DNA from 2 places in the Phytobacter palmae genome. Region 1 is predicted to be linked to the other one. Evidence: riboswitches for the same ligand, from Rfam matches in the RefSeq annotation. Region 1 holds a riboswitch; the other holds the start of a gene.
What was found. A riboswitch is a leader RNA that binds a small molecule or an ion and turns the genes downstream of it on or off. The one in region 1 is predicted to bind cobalamin.

Region 1 (9,733 bases):
CGACCAACCTGTGAACCGACCAACAGTGCGATGGCATTGAAAGGGGCATAACGGGCGACCGCGACGGTGGTTTCCTGTTCGTCAAATCCGCGGAACGCGCCTTCTGCAGCATCGGCGGCAATTTGTACCGGGTTGTCTTTGACGTTAGTGACGTGTGCCTGCTGTGATGGGGTGCGACGTGCGCGCATTTTCTGCATCGACATCATCATTTCCACCACATTCATATGTGACACCACTTCGACGATTTTTGCCGGGGTCATTGCAGTGGTGAGCGGCACAATGTCGCTGCGCTTAACGTTAGGATCGCAAAGCATATTGGCGAGTTTGACAGAGTCCATTGCCATAACTTCTTCCGCGCGATCCAGGTTGATACCGTAGCGGGCAATAAAGTGGTCTATCAGGTCAAATTTACTGGCAGGTTTACCGTCCAGTTCAGTAACCACGCCGTCGACAATACGAATGGAGGGTTTAGGATCGTTCGGGCTTTCCATTGCGATAAAGCCTTCTTCAATCCACTCCTTCACAAAGCCGTCCTGGTTAACAGGGCGTTTCGCCAGCGCTTCAAATCGTTTCGATCTCATGAAACAGCCTCTCTGTTATCAGATATAAGACGGGCGGTCGTTTTTCGGCTCAGAACCCATTGTGCCCAGCACGGTTTTACCGATCTCACGGGCCGAAATGACGGCCTGACGCACGGCGCCGGAATCGCCGGAAATGATCAAAATGGCTTCGTTGCTGTAGCTGGTGCCTTTTGCCGGTGAGCTATAGGCCACCACTTCCACATTGGCGGATTTCAGCGCTGTATCGGCCATTAACACCCCGACGGAGGCCGGTGCGCCAACGATCACGCCACAGGCACGGCCAACCGGTGCACCAAAGGCTTTCTCCAGCGCGTAGCTGGCACGAGCGGTGTATTGCATTTCAATGTGACCTGCTTCGTTGGCATAAACATCGCCGAAGGTACGATCGAGTTCTTTTAGCGCAACCTCGACGGCACGTTTGACGTCGGAGACATCATTGCCACCGAAGAGGATCAGTGAGCCATGGCCTGCTCCCCCTTTGGTATCACGCGGTAATTCAATGCTGATCACTTCGGTGTTGGTTGCCTTGACGGCTTCATCTGCCGCCATGATGTGCGGGCCTGCGCCAGTACGTGCGCCGAGAATGCCGATTGAGCGGTAGCGTTTTTCCAGCTTCATCGCATCAAGCAACGCGCTATCGACGTTTGCAATCACCAGACCGACGGTGTCGCCGATCGCCGTACCAACAAATTCCGTTAAACTGCAGCTTTTTTCTGCCATAGCCGTCTCTCGTTTGGGATGGATTACAGTGGGGGAAATCGCGGGTGTCGGTGATGACACTTTGGCGATCACCTGAGCCATGATCTGTTCCACCAGGTCATTGCTACTCATTGGCTAATTCCCTTAGGTAGGATTTTTTCAACATCAGTGTGCGGACGCGGAATGACGTGTACGGCTTTCACTTCACCCACCTGAGCGGCTGCGGCAGCACCTGCATCCGTTGCTGCTTTCACGGCGCCAACATCGCCGCGAACAATGACTGTCACCAGGCCAGAACCTATTTTCTCGTAGCCCACTAACATGACATTGGCGGATTTCACCATCGCATCTGCGGCTTCAATTGCGGCCGTTAAACCTTTGGTTTCCACCATTCCTAATGCTTCTTGTTGCATAAAGACCTCGATAAGGTTGTCCCGATTTTTGGACTATACAAATAAGCGAGGAAAAAGAATGGCTGTCCTGAAATTACATTCGAAACTTCCTGGTTTAATTAAAACAAATAATTGTCAGACTTGTGATTATCTTTTTGATTTATATAATTATTTTAATGTTCTTGTTATAGCAAAATATTGCTATTCAAATTTCATATTTACATTTTTGATAGTGACTTTATAAATATGTTGTGATATTTGCGCGTGCGAAATAATTCTGTGAGCAATGCTGTAAAACGACACAGGAAAAATAACAATAATTTGTTATTTCAATTAGGCGGATAATAGCCAATGAAATAGGGCGCAGCCCGATATTCAATTAACCTGAATGGCAAAATATTGTTATTAAGAAGCGATTTTTTTGGCATTTTTACTCTGAGGTTGCCAACACTTTTCAGCATCGTATTTCTATAGTGACCGGCGTTGTACTCTGCTGCCAGCTTCAGGCGTGCTGGTGTGAATGTGACCCAACCAGGAAGATGACATATGAATGATTCACTTAAGGCGCAATGTATTGCCGAGTTTTTAGGCACAGGCCTGTTTATGTTTTTTGGGATCGGATGCCTGTGCGCCATGAAAATTGCCGGTGTGACGCTTGGATGGTGGGAAATTTGCATCATCTGGGGGCTGGGCATTTCCCTGGCTGTCTATCTCACCGCAGGAGTGTCTGGAGCGCATCTTAACCCTGTGGTTACCATTGCGTTATGGCTTTTCGCCTGTTTTCCCGTGCGTAAAGTCGTGCCCTACATTATTGCGCAAATAGCCGGTGCGTGCGGTGGCGCGGCAATGGTCTATCTGCTCTACCATAATGTGTTTGTCGAATATGAAACCGCGCATAATCTGGTGCGGGGAAGCGCAGAGAGCTTGCAACTGGCGGGCCTGTTTACTACATATGCGGCTCCGGCATTAAGTATCTGGCAGGCTGCTCTGGTGGAAATCGTGATTACTTCCATCTTTATGTGCATGATCATGGCGTTAACGGATGATGGTAACGGCGTACCGCGTGGCCCACTGGCTCCGCTGTTGATTGGTATCCTGGTCGCGGTCATCGGTGCTTCTTTAGGGCCGCTAACCGGCTTCGCCATGAATCCGGCCCGCGACTTCGGTCCGAAAATTTTCTTGTTCCTGGCGGGCTGGGGCACAATCGCCTTTACGGGCGGGCGCGAAATCCCTTATTTCCTGGTACCGATGTTCGCCACTGTTATCGGGGGATGCGCGGGGGCTGCCTGCTATCGTTATCTGATTGGTAAAAATCTGCCCTGCAATGCGTGCAAACTTGAGGAAAGTGAAAACTGAAGCATATTCAGAATAGCCTGATGCAATAAATGCCAGTGTGAAATTATTTCGTGATCTGCTTTCACGAACGCACTTAATCGTCTCCCTGGGAAGGGAGACTTTTGTTATCTTGAATTCAACCTATGGTCATTCAATGTTATTTATAGTTATTTAATATGAATGATGTGTAAACAAAATAGGTTTGTTTATAACAATAAATTAAAATTAACTGAGAGGTTTTATCATGATTTCTGCGAGTGCACTAAACTCCGAACTCATTAATAAAATCGCCCAGGATTTTGCACAAGCCACCGGTCTGGCCGTTGTTGTCGTTAATATCCACGGCGAAGAAATTTCCGAGCTTTTCAACTTCACCCCGTTTTGCCAGTTGATGCGTCAGAACCCGCAGCACAGCGCACGGTGTCGTATGAGCGATCGTTGTGGCGGCTTCGAAGCCTCTAAATCCAACCAACCCTGTATCTACCGTTGTCACGCCGGACTTACCGACTTTTCTATTCCTCTGGTCATTGCCGGGCACCTGGTCGGGTTTGTACTGTGTGGGCAGGTGCGTTTGCGCGAAGGCGATAATGTTGAACTCATTAATATTCTTAATATTGATGATCGCTGGCAGGCGGATCAGAAATTAATGGATGAGTTTCTGAATGTACCAGAGATGGATTACTCCCGGGTTATCGCATCGGCAGATCTGCTTAAGCTGATTGTCGAAAATTGTCTTAAAAAACAGCTCAACTTTGTTGTCATCAAAGATCAGCAACAGGCGCAGGAGACGGGGCGAACGAGTCGAAATCAGGGGCCTCATGACAGCAAGATGAAAAAGGCGTTGCGCTATATTGACGCCCATCTCTCGGATGAGTTGCGCCTGGAAGATGTTGCGGCGCATGTTTATCTCAGCCCGTACTATTTCAGTAAACTGTTCAAAAAATATCAGGGAATTGGCTTTAATGCCTGGGTGAATCGCCAGCGTATGGCCAGTGCTCGTGAAATGCTTTGCCACAGTGACTGGAGTATCGCCAGCATCGCCCGTAATTTAGGTTTTTCTCAAACGAGCTATTTTTGCAAAGTATTTCGCCAGACATACCAGGTGACGCCGCAAGTTTTTCGCCTGCAGAATAATGCAAACTATGACGGCGATTAAATTTCCGATAACAATATTTTGTTATTTGCCAAATCAATAAAATTGCCTGGAAGGCCGTCGAAATAAGAGATTCAAGTAAAGGCTGAACAATAAATTGTTATAGCGCAACAAATTATTGCCCCTGCAGGGATAAACTGAACCAGTTTTTATTTCCCTGATGCGATAGATTGCAGTCAGGAGCAAAATCACTTTTCAGCAATATGCTGTATCAGTGAAACGAACAATGAAGCCAACAGGTTTGCCGCAAATTATCGCGGCTGGGAAGGGGGTGAGAATCCCCCGCAGCCCCCGCTGCTGTGATGCTGACGACCCCGTAATCACCACTGATCGCAAGATTGGGAAGGACGGGCGAGGACGACGCTAAGCCAGAAGACCGACCTGATGGTTACTCTCAACAACTTCGGTGGGAAGTCAGTTGCTCAGACGCGTACAGTCATTGACTGGAATCACGCACAGCCTGACACAGCCTTTCCACCCTGAACGGGGTCTTAAGGTATGTCTGACGGGCGTCGCGCCTTTATCCTTGCCGGTACCGGAAGTGGCTGTGGTAAAACCACCGTTACTCTTGGCTTGCTGAGCGTTTTACAGCAGCGCGGTATGCGGGTACAGCCATTTAAAGTCGGCCCGGACTATCTCGATACCGCCTGGCATACCGCCGTAACGGGCGTTGAGTCCCGCAACCTTGACAGCTTTATGCTCCCCGCCCCGACGCTGAATGCCTTGTTTAATCAACAAATGGGCGACGCGGATATCGCCGTGATTGAAGGTGTTATGGGCCTGTACGATGGTTATGGCACTGACCCCAATTATTGCAGCAGCGCCGCACTGGCAAAACAGCTTGGCGTACCGGTCATTTTGCTGGTCGATGGAAAAGCGGTGTCGACCTCTATCGCCGCTACGGTAATGGGTTTTCAACATTTCGACCCGGCACTCAATATCGCGGGTGTTATTGTTAACCGCGTCAATAGCGACAGCCATTACCAGTTGCTCAGGCATGCTATCGAACACTATTGCGGCATTCCTGCGCTGGGCTATGTGCCTGTCACGTCCGGGGTGACGCTACCGGAACGTCATCTGGGGCTGGTCACTGCACGTGAATCTGTCATCGATTCCCGACCCTGGCGTGATTTTGCCGGGTGTATCGCGCAAACACTGAATATCGATACGTTGCTTTCCCTGAGCACACTCCCGTCTTTACCGCAGGGGCAATGGCCCGCCTTACCTCTATGTGGCGAAGGGGAGGGGCTAACGCTCGCACTGGCTGATGATGAGGCATTCAACTTTTATTATCCCGATAACATAGAGTTGCTACGCAGTGCGGGTGTGAAGATTGTGCGTTTTAGCCCACTGCATGACGCTGAATTGCCCGAATGTCAGATGCTCTGGCTTGGTGGCGGTTACCCGGAACTCCACGCCCGCGCCCTTTCTGCGAATACATCCATGCTCGAAGCTATCCGTTCGGCGCACCGGCGCGGTGTGGCGATTTATGCCGAGTGCGGTGGCCTGATGTATCTCGGCTCTACGCTGCGCGATGACGCGGGCGATATTCATTCAATGGTGGGGGTGATACCCGGCCACAGCGAGATGGGAAAAGGCCTGACCCGCTTTGGTTACTGCGAAGCGACTGCCAGCCAGCCCACGCTACTTGCCGATGAAGGCGAGACGTTGCGTGGACATGAATTCCACTACTCTGATTTCAACCCTGAGCAGGATGCGGTCATGCAGTGCCGGAAAATCCGGGATGGCAAGATCTTATCCCAGTGGCAGGGAGGCTGGCAGGTGGGCAACACCTACGCCAGCTATTTGCATATCCATTTTGCCCAACGTCCGACCATGCTGAGCCGCTGGATAGCCGCCGCAAGGAGCGCGCTATGACGATCCTTGCCTGGTGTGCCGCCTGGCTTCTTGACCGCTGGCTGGGTGACCCTCCGCACTGGCCGCATCCGGTCCGCTGGATTGGCGCGCTGATCACGCAGACCCAGCGAGTCGTTCGCCGGGTCTGTCATTCGGATAGTGCTTTGCGTATCGGTGGTGGAGTGATGTGGGTGGTAGTCGTGGGGGCCACCTGGGGCGCGGCATACGGTGTGCTGACTCTCGCGCAAGCAATCCATCCGTGGCTCGGCTGGTGTGTGGAGGTGTGGATGATTTACACCTTGCTGGCGGCGCGTTGTCTGGCTGATGCGGCACGGGAAGTCGAGCAGGCCTTACGCCACGGCACGCTTGCTCAAAGCCGGGAAAAACTCTCCTGGATTGTCGGGCGCGACACCTCGCAACTACAGCCGCCGCAGATCACCCGGGCGGTCGTGGAAACCGTGGCAGAAAACACCGTGGATGGCGTTATTGCTCCGTTGTTCTTTTTATTGCTGGGCGGCGCGCCGCTGGCGATGGCCTACAAGGCTGTGAATACCCTCGATTCGATGGTGGGCTACAAACACGAAAAATATCGTGCCATTGGCATGGTGAGCGCGCGTATTGATGACGTGGCCAATTTTATCCCGGCACGCCTTAGCTGGCTGTTGTTAAGCGTTGCCGCCTGGCTTTGCCGGCTGAACCCGGCACGCGCGTTTCGCATCGGCTGGCGTGATAGACGTAATCACAGCAGTCCCAACTGCGCCTGGCCGGAGGGCACCGTTGCAGGGGCGCTTGGTGTGCAGCTTGGCGGGCCAAATGATTACTTTGGCCAGCGCGTCGAAAAACCCTTGATTGGCGATGAGACCCGCGCCATCACTGTTGACGATATTTCGCAAACCATCCGCCTTATGTGGGTAGCCTCCACCCTTGCACTGGCCGTATTTGCGCTTACGCATGTTACGCTGGCAGGAGCAGCAATCTGATGAAAACTATGGATTATTTACAGCAACCTCAGGCCATTGAAGACAAAAGTTTTGTCATTATTGGCGACATCATTCGCGAAACCCGGCCTGACTACCGTTTTGCCAGCCCTCTGCAAGAAGCCATCATCAAACGAGTGATTCACACGACCGCCGATTTCGACTGGCTGGATATCCTGTGGTTTTCTCCGCACGCGCTGGAAAGCCTCGGCCAGGCAATACACAGCGGCTGCACGCTTTACACTGACACAACGATGGCCCTTTCCGGAATCAACAAAACTCTGCTGGCAAAATTTGGCGGTGAGGTGAAGTGCTATATCAGTGACCCTCGCGTGGTGCGTAAAGCGAAAGAGGCGGGGATCACTCGCTCAATGGCGGCAGTGGATCTGGCGCTCAGCGAAGAGGGCGACAAAATCTTCGTTTTTGGTAATGCCCCCACCGCGCTCTTCCGCTTACTGGAACAAAACCCCCGCGTGCGCGGCGTAGTTGGCGTCCCGGTCGGCTTTGTCGGCGCGGCGGAATCGAAAGATGCGCTGGTGGAAAGTGGGCTACCGGGGATTGCCGCGCTGGGACGCAAAGGTGGCAGCAATGTAGCGGCGGCTATCATTAACGCCTTTTTGTATTTTATGCGGGAGGCGTAATGAGCGAAGAGACGTTCGACGCTCCGGTGTGGCACAACGGCAAAGCGCTACGCAAAGGCTATACCACCGGATCCTGCGCGACAGCGGCGGCGAAGGTTGCGGCGCTGATGGTCCTGCGCCAGCACATCATTCATCAGGTGTCGATTGTCACACCCTCCGGCGTCACGCTGCGCCTTAACGTTGAATCTCCGCATATTGAAGGTCAGCAGGGTATAGCCGCTATCCGCAAAGACGGTGGCGATGATGTCGATGCCACGCACGGCATGTTGATTTTTGCTCGCGTTACGCTGAATGAAGGCGGAGAGATTGTGCTGTCTGGTGGTGAAGGTGTGGGCACGGTGACGCGCAAAGGCATTGGCCTGCCGGTCGGCAGCGCTGCCATTAACCGTACGCCGCGGCAGACTATAGAAGCTGCCGTACGCGAAGTGATCGGCCCTTCGCGCGGCGCCGAAGTGGAAATCTTCGCACCGGAAGGGGAAGAACGGGCGCAAAAAACCTACAACAGCAGGCTGGGTATTCTGGGCGGGATTTCGATTATCGGTACCACTGGTATTGTCACGCCAATGTCTGAAGAGAGCTGGAAACGCTCACTTTCCCTGGAACTGGAAATCAAACACGAAGCCGGGCTGGAACGAGTGGTGCTGGTGCCTGGCAACCACGGGGAGCGCTTTGTCCGCGAACAGATGGGACTTTCCGGCAATATCGTGGTCACCATGAGCAATTTCGTGGGCTATATGGTTGAAGAGGCCGTTCGCCTGGGTTATCGGCAAATTGTGCTGATTGGTCATCCAGGTAAGCTGGTAAAAATTGCCGCCGGGATCTTCCACACCCATAGCCATATTGCCGATGCACGCATGGAAACACTGGTGGCGCATCTGGCGCTGCTCGGCGCCCCGCATGACTTACTGCTCAAAGTGAGCGAATGTGACACCACCGAAGCGGCGATGGAGCACATCGATGCGGCGGGATTCGATCATCTCTACAACCATCTGGCGCAGCGTATCTGTCAACGTGTCATGCAGAACCTGCGCTTTACCAAAAATCCCCCTCAGTGCGACGCCATCATGTTTTCGTTTGATAACCAAATCCTCGGCGCGAACCGCCCGTTCCGGGACATTGTGGAGGATTTGCAATGCTAACCGTCGCAGGAATGGGGCCTGCCTCACTGGCCTTAATGACGCCAATGGCGCTGGATACCGTCGCGCAGGCGGATGTCCTGATTGGTGGCAAACGCCATCTCGAACAGTTTCCTGATTTTGCCGGCGAACGTCGCGTGCTGGATGCTGACATCCCCGGATTAATCCGCTGGATTGCGCAGCGGATGCATCAGCGCGTGGTGGTGCTTGCCTCCGGTGACCCGCTGTTTTACGGCATTGGCAAACGGCTGGTGGCCGAGTTCGGCATTGAAGAGGTGCGCATTATTCCGGGCATCAGCGCCGTGCAGTATCTGTGCGCGAAGACCGGTATCGATATGAATGATATCTGGCTTACCAGCTCCCACGGGCGCGACGTAGATTTTGACGCGCTGGCCCGTTCCCCTAAAACCGCAATGGTGACCGATGTCCGCTGTGGGCCGCGGGAAATTGCCGCTGCCCTGGTGGCACGCGGTGCGGGTGAGCGCTGGCTGGTGATTGGCGAAAATCTGGCGATGGAAAACGAACATATTCACTGGCTGCTCGCCCGTGACGTCCATGCGCAGTATGAGATGAATGTTGTGGTGATCCTCAATGAAAGATGAACTGTTTTTACGCGGTGAAAATGTGCCGATGACCAAAGAAGTGGTCCGTGCGCTGGCGCTCTCACGCCTGAACTTATCCGGCGCGCGTCATCTTATTGATATTGGCGCAGGCACGGGCAGCGTCTCCATTGAGGCTGCCCTCTGCCACCCGCAATTGCAGGTGACGGCCATTGAGCGTAATCCGGCGGCGCTGGGGCTGCTGGAAGAGAACTGCCAGCACTTTGGCTGTCGCAATATCACCATTGTCCCGGGCGTGGCGCCGTTATTTATAGGCCAGCCCGCCGACGCGGTTTTTATGGGCGGCAGCGGTGGCAATCTTATTCAACTTATTGACTGGTCTTTGGCCCAACTGATCCCCGG
Region 2 (9,733 bases), on a different contig from region 1:
CTCGTCCCTGATGCCACAGAAGAAAAATCCGGATGCGCTGGAGCTGATCCGCGGCAAATGTGGCCGTGTACAGGGAGCGCTGACCGGTATGATGATGACCCTGAAAGGCCTGCCGCTGGCGTACAATAAAGATATGCAGGAAGACAAAGAAGGACTGTTCGATGCTCTCGATACCTGGCTTGACTGCCTGCACATGGCGGCGCTGGTGCTGGACGGCATTCAGGTGAAACGTCCGCGTTGCCAGGAAGCGGCGCAGCAGGGTTATGCGAACGCGACCGAGCTGGCGGATTATCTGGTTGCCAAAGGTGTGCCATTCCGTGAAGCGCACCATATTGTTGGTGAAGCTGTGGTGGAAGCTATCCGTCAGAGTAAACCGCTCGAAGAGCTGGCGCTGGCGGATTTGCAAAAATTTAGCGCGGTGATTGCCGATGATGTTTATCCGATTTTGTCGCTGCAATCTTGCCTTGATAAACGCGCAGCAAAAGGTGGCGTATCACCAAAACAGGTCGCTCAGGCCATTGTCGATGCGAAAAACCGCCTGGTTTAATCCTCTTTGCTCTTCCCCAAAGGGCGAAAGAGCAAACCCTGACAAAGGCAGCGCTTGCTGCCTTTTCTCTTTTTATTGTGCGCAAAAAAAAAGCGGACCGTAGGGTCCGCAAATGTTCACGTTGGCTTTAGTTGTTCAGAGAGAACTTGCAGTGGCATCAAGGGTAATGATTCCCGCTTCGTTTCTTGAGTTAATGATTGAACAGAATGCTTGATAGGGATAATCGTTCGTTGCTATTCTATCTATCGCCATGAACTATCGTGGCGACGGAGGATGAATAATGAATATTCGTGATCTTGAATATCTGGTGGCGTTAGCTGAACACCGCCATTTTCGCCGTGCTGCGGATTCCTGCCACGTCAGCCAACCAACACTGAGCGGGCAAATTCGTAAACTGGAAGACGAGCTTGGCGTTATGCTGCTGGAGCGTACCAGCCGCAAGGTCTTGTTCACTCAGGCCGGTTTACTGCTGGTGGATCAGGCGCGTACCGTGCTGCGTGAGGTCAAAGTGCTCAAGGAGATGGCAAGTCAGCAAGGGGAAACGATGTCCGGCCCACTGCATATTGGCTTAATCCCTACCGTTGGACCCTATCTGCTCCCGCATATTATCCCTATGCTGCATCAGACGTTCCCGAAACTGGAAATGTATCTGCATGAAGCGCAGACCCATCAGCTTCTGGCGCAACTGGACAGCGGCAAGCTGGATTGTGCAATCCTGGCACTGGTGAAAGAGAGTGAGGCCTTTATTGAGGTGCCGCTTTTCGACGAACCCATGATGCTGGCGATTTACGAAGACCATCCGTGGGCGAATCGCGACCGCGTCCCGATGTCCGATCTGGCGGGTGAAAAACTTCTCATGCTGGAAGATGGGCATTGCCTGCGCGATCAGGCGATGGGCTTCTGCTTTGAAGCGGGTGCAGATGAAGACACTCACTTCCGGGCGACCAGTCTGGAGACACTTCGCAATATGGTAGCTGCAGGCAGCGGAATCACGTTACTGCCAGCGCTGGCGGTACCGCGTGAGCGTGTGCGGGATGGTGTAGTGTATCTGCCATGTATAAAACCGGAGCCGCGTCGTACGATTGGTCTGGTTTATCGTCCTGGCTCACCGCTGCGTAGCCGCTATGAGCAGCTGGCAGAGGCCATCCGTGGTGCGATGGATGGCCATTTCGACAGTGCGTTAAAACAGGCGGTTTAAGCCATTTAGCGCGGCTACCCGATAGGCTTCTGCCATGGTCGGATAGTTAAAGGTGGTGTTAACAAAGTATTCGATTGTGTTACCGCCACCTTTTTGCTCCATAATCGCCTGGCCGATATGAATGATTTCGGCCGCGCGTTCCCCAAAGCAGTGAATCCCTAGAATCTCTTTGGTTTCGCGATGGAACAGGATTTTCAGCGTGCCAACGTTCATGCCCACAATCTGCGCTCGCGCCAGGTGTTTAAACTGAGCCCGGCCCACCTCATAAGGTACTTTCATTGCCGTTAGCTGCTGCTCGGTTTTGCCCACAGAGCTAATTTCCGGAATGGTGTAAATGCCGGTTGGAATGTCTTCAACCAGGTGTGCTGTCGCTTCACCTTTCACCATCGCCTGCGCGGCAATACGCCCCTGATCATAAGCCGCCGAAGCAAGGCTTGGGTAACCGATCACGTCGCCAACGGCATAAATATGCGGTAACGCTGTCTGGTACATACTGTTGACTTTCAACTGACCACGGCCATCAGCATCCAGACCAATATTTTCCAGTTGTAAACTGTCGGTGTTGCCGGTACGACCATTTGCGTAGAGCAGACAGTCTGCTTTCACTTTCTTGCCGGATTTCAGGTGCATAATCACACCATCATCCATTCCCTCAATCTGCTCATACTCTTCGTTATGGCGAATAACGACGCCGCTGTTCCAGAAGTGATAGGAAAGGGAGTCCGACATTTCCTGATCCAGGAAGGCCAGCAGGCGATCACGGGTGTTGATCAGATCGACTTTGACATTCATTCCCCGGAAGATCGAAGCGTATTCGCAGCCGATCACCCCCGCACCGTAGATGATCACGTGGCGAGGTTCGTGGTGCATATTCAGAATCGAGTCACTGTCATAAATGCGCGGATGAGAGAAGTCCACATCGGCCGGGCGATAGGGGCGAGAGCCACAGGCTATCACGAACTTCTCGGCGGTGAGGGTTTCCACTGAACCATCCGGGCATTCCAGCGAAACTGTGTGAGGATCAATAAAATGGGCGTTACCCTGCAAGATCTCACAGCGATTACGCTCATAAAAACCTTGCCGCATCTGCGTTTGTTGGTTAATCACGCTATCCGCATGATTGAGAATATCGGCGAAAGAGGAACGAAGAAGGCGGGTGTGGTCGCTATATAAAGGGTTTTGGTTAAATTCGATAATACGGCTGACCGCGTGGCGAAGGGCTTTCGAAGGGATGGTTCCCCAGTGGGTACATCCTCCGCCCACGTTGTGATAGCGCTCAATGACTGCTATCCGGGCACCTTGTTTAACCAGCCCCATAGCAGCGCCTTCGCCGCCGGGACCGGAGCCTATAACTATTGCGTCGTAATCGTAGGAATGTGGCATGGGAGGGCTTACCTGTTCTTATACATAAAAACAACATAATAGTAACATCGTTAGCGGGATAACCCAATTATCGTTGTGCTTTTTTCATGCAGTAAAGCAGAAAGAGCTCGTAAACAATCATTCACAATCCAGTACAATCCGATTAGTTTTATTCTCTGGTATAGTGCCAGCAGGTCTGCGGAGGGATTCAAGCATCGTGATGGGCGTTAGAGCGCAACAAAAAGAAAAAACCCGGCGTTCGCTGGTTGAGGCGGCATTTAGCCAGCTTAGCGCTGAGCGCAGTTTTGCCAGCCTGAGTTTGCGCGAAGTTGCGCGTGAGGCGGGCATTGCCCCGACGTCCTTTTATCGCCATTTCCGCGATGTGGATGAGCTCGGCCTGACCATGGTCGATGAGAGCGGCTTAATGCTGCGTCAGTTGATGCGTCAGGCACGCCAGCGTATCGCAAAAGGCGGCAGTGTTATTCGAACTTCCGTTTCGACCTTTATGGAATTTATCGGCAACAATCCGAACGCATTTCGCCTGCTGCTCCGTGAACGGTCCGGCACCTCAGCGGCATTCCGCGCTGCGGTAGCACGTGAAATTCAGCACTTTATTGCGGAACTTGCCGATTATCTCGAACTCGAAAACCATATGCCGCGTGCGTTCACCGAAGCGCAGGCCGAGGCAATGGTCACTATTGTTTTCAGCGCGGGTGCCGAGGCACTGGATATCGGCGTTGAGCAACGCAGGCAATTAGAAGAGCGACTGGTATTGCAGCTGCGGATGATCTCCAAAGGTGCGTACTACTGGTATCGCCGTGAACAAGAGAAACTGGCGCATCAAACCGACGAGTGAAGGATAAGTAATGAAACAATCTGTCCAGGATAGAGGTACATTGTTGCTGGCGCTGATCGCTGGCTTATCGATTAATGGCGCATTTGCAGCGATTTTTAGCTCGATCGTGCCTTTTTCCGTCTTCCCGATCATCTCACTGGTGCTAACGGTGTACTGCCTGCATCAGCGCTATCAAAACCGAACTATGCCGGTCGGGTTGCCGGGCCTGGCCGCGGCCTGCTTTATTCTGGGCGTGTTACTTTACAGCACCGTTGTACGGGCGGAATATCCGGCTATTGGCTCTAATTTCCTGCCAGCGGTATTGTCCGTAATCCTGGTTTTCTGGATTGGTTATCGCATGCGTAACCGTAAGTCAGAACTGTAAACCATAGATGAAGCGCATCCTGCCCTTGAGCTGATGCGCTTCGTCTTCTATTTCGCAGTGAGCAATACGCCGCACTCCATATGGTGCGTGTAAGGGAACTGATCGAACAGCGCAAGGCGTTCAACGCGGTGTGTCTGGCTCAGAGTTTCCAGGTTCTTACACAGTGTCTGCGGATTACAGGAGATATAAAGAATACGCGGATAGGCCTGCACCATCTTTTCCGTTTCCGCATCCAGCCCGCTACGCGGCGGATCGACAAAAATCGTCTCGCACTGATAATCTTTCAAATCGATACCCTGCAAGCGGTTGAATTCACGCACGCCGTTCATTGCCTGGGTAAACTCTTCTGCTGACATACGAATGATTTGCACGTTATCGATATGATTCGCGGCGATATTATATTGTGCAGCCGCAACCGAAGGCTTGGCGATTTCTGTAGCCAGAACGCGATCAAAATTACGTGCAAGTGCCAGTGAGAAATTGCCGTTGCCGCAGTAGAGCTCCAGCAGGTCGCCTGTTGAATCTTTCGTTGCGCCCAGTGCCCACTCCAGCATCTGAATATTCATTGCCGCGTTGGGTTGTGTGAAGCTGTTTTCAACCTGGCGATAAATCATCTCTTTTCCGGCAACCGGTAGACGTTCGTCAATATAATCCTGATCCAGTTCGATTTTAGTTTTGGTGGCGCGTCCGATCAGGTGCACATTCAGGTTTTTCGCACGTAAGGCATCACGCAGACGCGTGGCCTCTTCACGCCATTCGTCATCCAGTTTTTTGTGATACAGCAGGGAGACAACGGCCTGATTGCTCATGGTGGTCAGGTAGTCAATCTGAAACAACTTGTGGCGAAGCACTTTATTGCCTCGCAGGCCGTCCATCATCTCTTTCATTAACTGATTGATCAGTTCGCTTGCCGCCGGGAAGCTATCGACGCGGATTCGGCTTTTCGTCTGCTGATCAAAAATAATGTGGTAGAGATCGTCGCCATCGTGCCAGATACGAAATTCGGCGCGCATGCGGTAATGGCTGACCGGTGAACGGAACACCTCCGGAACGGGCGCGGAAAAAGGCGTCATCATGGCTTGCAGACGTACGACTTTCTCAGCCAGCTGGGCTTCGTACTGTTCTGTCGGCAGGTGTTCGGGTGTCATTGTGCTTCCTGAATGATTAAGAATAACGCGGGGGATTGTAGGGATTGCTCAGGGGATGTCCAGTCCTGGATGTTTTTTCAATTCCCGGCATAGCAGTCTGGACATCTATATGTTTCTGAATGTAGCATCCTTGTTCCGGTCCTGTGAGTTAAAAGGGAATCCAGTGTAAATCTGGAGCTGACGCGCAGCGGTAAGGATGTGTGGGATGATAGCGAAAGCAGACACTGCATATATATGTGGGAAGTCATCATCTTGTTGTACCTCCCAGCCCGAAGACCTGCCGGAATTACGTCGCATTTGGCGCCATCATCGCGAGCTATTGATGACGCCTGCGGCATCCTTATTATTTTGTGGATGCTCTCACAATGATTAAAAAAGCTTCGCTGCTGACGGCGCTCTCCGTCACGGCATTTTCCGGCTGGGCGCAGGATGGTAACCCGGACTCTCTGGTAGTAACAGCAAACCGTTTTCAACAACCGGTGAATACCGTACTGGCACCCACCGATGTGGTGACGCGTGAGGATATTCAACGCTGGCAGTCAAAAGACCTTAACGATGTGATGCGTCGCCTGCCTGGAGTGGATATTGCCCAGTATGGTGGAATAGGGCAGAGCTCCTCTCTCTTTGTTCGCGGTACCGAAGCGCGTCATGTGCTGGTATTGATTGACGGCGTACCGATGGCGCGTGCCGGTATTGGCAACGCAATTGATATTGGTCAGATCCCGGTGTCGCTGGTACAGCGTATTGAATATATCCGTGGGCCACGTTCTGCGGTTTATGGCTCAGGAGCCATTGGTGGCGTGGTTAACATCATTACGATGAGTGACGATGAGTGTGCGCAGATTAACGCAGGGATGGGAAGCAACAGTTACCAGAACTATGACGGCGCGATAAATCAACGCTTTGGCGATACGATGGTGACGGCTGCTGGCGCGTATCAGACGACCAAAGGTTTTAACGTACAACCCGATTCAACCTATGCGGATGACAGCGATCGCGACGGTTATCGCAATAAACTATTCTGGGGCGGCGTTCAGCATAAATTTAACGATAGCATCTCAGGGTTCTTCCGCGGGTATGGCTACAGCTCAAATACCGATTACGACCAGGGCAGTGGTGGTTACGCAGGCGGTGGTGATGAAAGCCAGAATTACACCCAATCATGGGATACCGGCCTTAATTATCATTCCGGTATCTATTCATCTCAGCTGATTGCCAATTATCAGCACCTTAAAAATTATAATTACAATGCGCAGGATGGTCGCTATGCAGCGAGCGCAAGCCTGGACAATATGGAGCAGCGTTACATCCAGTGGGGTAACAACGTCGAGGTTGGACATGGCTCCGTTAGCGGTGGCGTTGACTGGAAACAGGAGAAACTGCAATCCAGCGGCACATCCAATACGGATATCTACAAGCGCGATACCACCGGGCTCTATCTGACAGGTCAGCAGCAAATTGACAAGGTAACCCTGGAAGCATCCGGGCGTGAAGACCATGACGAACAGTTCGGCTGGCATGGTACCTGGCAGACAGCGGCGGGTTGGGAGTTCGTTGATAATTACCGTGTAACGCTTTCTTACGGTACCGGGTTCCTGGCTCCGTCACTTGGTCAGCAGTTTGGTGCGGAGCGGTTTGGTATTGCTTCCAACCCGAATCTGAAACCAGAAGAGTCAAAGCAATGGGAAGCTGGGCTTGAAGGCCTGACGGGACCGCTGGACTGGCGACTGTCTACATATCGCTATGAAATCAATAACTTGATTGATTACGATAACAACGCTTATTACAACGTAAAATCGGCCACCATTAAAGGTCTGGAGTGGACCGGAAACGTGACAACAGGTCCTGTCGATCATCATTTAACGCTGCAATATATCGATCCGCGTGATGACGAAACCAATAAGGTGCTTGCACGTCGTGCGAAGCAGCAGGTTAAGTACGAACTGACCGGGCAGATTTATGACCTGGGCTGGAATGTTGCGTATCAATATCTGGGGCAACGCTATGACAACGCCTATGACGCAACAACTTATACCTCCCATACAGTTAAACTGGGCGGTGTAAGCGTCTGGGACATTGGATTGTCATATCCAATGACCTCTCACCTGACAGTTCGTGGTAAAATAGCCAACCTGTTCGATAAAGATTACGAGACAGCTTATGGCTACCAAACTGCAGGACGAGAATACACCTTGTCTGGCAGCTACACCTTCTAAACTGCGGCCTACCGTGCTGGTGTTCGATTCTGGCGTTGGTGGGTTATCGGTTTATGATGAGGTCCGGCACCTCCTGCCGGACCTGCATTACATTTACGCATTCGACAATGTCGCCTTTCCTTATGGTGAAAAGAGCGAAGAATTCATCGTTGAACGTGTTGTCGAAATTGTCACTGCCGTTCAGGCTCAATATCCCCTGGCGCTTGCCGTTATTGCCTGTAATACCGCCAGCACTGTTTCTTTACCTGCGCTACGCGAGAAATTCGCTTTCCCGGTTGTTGGGGTGGTTCCCGCCATCAAACCCGCTGCACGCTTAACGGCGAATGGTGTGGTGGGATTACTGGCGACACGAGCGACCGTAAAACGTCCTTATACCCATGAACTCATTAAGCGCTTCGCTAACGAATGCAAAATTGAATTGCTGGGTTCTGCGGAGATGGTTGAGCTTGCGGAAGCGAAGTTACACGGTAAACCCGTTCCGTTGGATGAGCTCAAACGCATCTTACGCCCGTGGCTGCGGATGCCGGAGCCACCCGATACCGTGGTGCTCGGCTGTACACACTTCCCTTTATTGCAGCATGAGTTGTTACAGGTTCTTCCCGAGGGGACGAGGCTGGTAGATTCTGGTGCGGCTATTGCGCGTCGTACGGCATGGTTGCTTGAGCATGAAGCACCTGAGGCTAAATCAGAAGATGAGAATCTGGCCTATTGCATGGCTGTCACACCAGAAACTGTTCTTTTATTGCCCGTTCTACAGCGCTATGGCTTCGGAACGCTCGAAAAACTCGCACTTTAATTGTCTTTTGAGCAAAAAAGAGACGGTTGAAAAATTTTTTAAAATTAGGGCTTGTCACTTCACAGGAACTCCCTATAATGCGCCTCCACTGACACGGAACAACGGCAGACAAGCCGCCGGGTCAGCAGGGTTTTCAGGCAAATGCCGGTGAGAAGCCCGCAGGGAAAAGTAAAAATAAATACTTGACTCTGCAGCGGGAAAGCGTAATATGCACACCCCGCGCCGCAGCGAAAAACGAAGCGGCACTGCTCTTTAACAATTTATCAGACAATCTGTGTGGGCACTCAAAGTGACATGGATTCTTGATGTCCTCGGACACTAAATGAATACCAAGTCTCAAGAGTGAACACGTAATTCATTACGAAGTTTAATTCATTGAGCATCAAACTTTTAAATTGAAGAGTTTGATCATGGCTCAGATTGAACGCTGGCGGCAGGCCTAACACATGCAAGTCGAACGGTAACAGGAAGCAGCTTGCTGCTTTGCTGACGAGTGGCGGACGGGTGAGTAATGTCTGGGAAACTGCCCGATGGAGGGGGATAACTACTGGAAACGGTAGCTAATACCGCATAATGTCGCAAGACCAAAGAGGGGGACCTTCGGGCCTCTTGCCATCGGATGTGCCCAGATGGGATTAGCTAGTAGGTGGGGTAACGGCTCACCTAGGCGACGATCCCTAGCTGGTCTGAGAGGATGACCAGCCACACTGGAACTGAGACACGGTCCAGACTCCTACGGGAGGCAGCAGTGGGGAATATTGCACAATGGGCGCAAGCCTGATGCAGCCATGCCGCGTGTATGAAGAAGGCCTTCGGGTTGTAAAGTACTTTCAGCGGGGAGGAAGGCAGTACGGTTAATAACCGTGCTGATTGACGTTACCCGCAGAAGAAGCACCGGCTAACTCCGTGCCAGCAGCCGCGGTAATACGGAGGGTGCAAGCGTTAATCGGAATTACTGGGCGTAAAGCGCACGCAGGCGGTCTGTCAAGTCGGATGTGAAATCCCCGGGCTCAACCTGGGAACTGCATTCGAAACTGGCAGGCTTGAGTCTTGTAGAGGGGGGTAGAATTCCAGGTGTAGCGGTGAAATGCGTAGAGATCTGGAGGAATACCGGTGGCGAAGGCGGCCCCCTGGACAAAGACTGACGCTCAGGTGCGAAAGCGTGGGGAGCAAACAGGATTAGATACCCTGGTAGTCCACGCCGTAAACGATGTCGACTTGGAGGTTGTGCCCTTGAGGCGTGGCT

Region 2: linked by a shared signal. The riboswitch ahead of btuB (TonB-dependent vitamin B12 receptor BtuB) and the one ahead of AAIG39_RS05545 (cobyrinic acid a,c-diamide synthase CobB) in region 1 are both predicted to bind cobalamin.

What each region holds. Positions count from the first base shown of each region.
Region 1 is NZ_JBCIVJ010000003.1:61,460-71,192, reverse strand. It holds gene pduC (propanediol dehydratase large subunit PduC) at 1-581, opposite strand, end outside; gene pduB (propanediol utilization microcompartment protein PduB) at 600-1,412, opposite strand; gene pduA (propanediol utilization microcompartment protein PduA) at 1,409-1,693, opposite strand; gene AAIG39_RS05555 (MIP/aquaporin family protein) at 2,219-3,028, shown strand; gene pocR (transcriptional regulator PocR) at 3,252-4,163, shown strand; cobalamin riboswitch at 4,381-4,559, shown strand; gene AAIG39_RS05545 (cobyrinic acid a,c-diamide synthase CobB) at 4,659-6,038, shown strand; gene cbiB (adenosylcobinamide-phosphate synthase CbiB) at 6,035-6,997, shown strand; gene AAIG39_RS05535 (cobalt-precorrin-8 methylmutase) at 7,006-7,635, shown strand; gene cbiD (cobalt-precorrin-5B (C(1))-methyltransferase CbiD) at 7,635-8,774, shown strand; gene cbiE (precorrin-6y C5,15-methyltransferase (decarboxylating) subunit CbiE) at 8,768-9,373, shown strand; gene AAIG39_RS05520 (decarboxylating cobalt-precorrin-6B (C(15))-methyltransferase) at 9,363-9,733, shown strand, end outside.
Region 2 is NZ_JBCIVJ010000016.1:120,479-130,211, forward strand. It holds gene argH (argininosuccinate lyase) at 1-547, shown strand, start outside; gene oxyR (DNA-binding transcriptional regulator OxyR) at 828-1,745, shown strand; gene sthA (Si-specific NAD(P)(+) transhydrogenase) at 1,728-3,128, opposite strand; gene fabR (HTH-type transcriptional repressor FabR) at 3,325-3,963, shown strand; gene AAIG39_RS18910 (YijD family membrane protein) at 3,974-4,327, shown strand; gene trmA (tRNA (uridine(54)-C5)-methyltransferase TrmA) at 4,375-5,475, opposite strand; cobalamin riboswitch at 5,595-5,774, shown strand; gene btuB (TonB-dependent vitamin B12 receptor BtuB) at 5,841-7,691, shown strand; gene murI (glutamate racemase) at 7,636-8,487, shown strand; partial or broken rRNA gene AAIG39_RS18930 (16S ribosomal RNA) at 8,880-9,733, shown strand, end outside.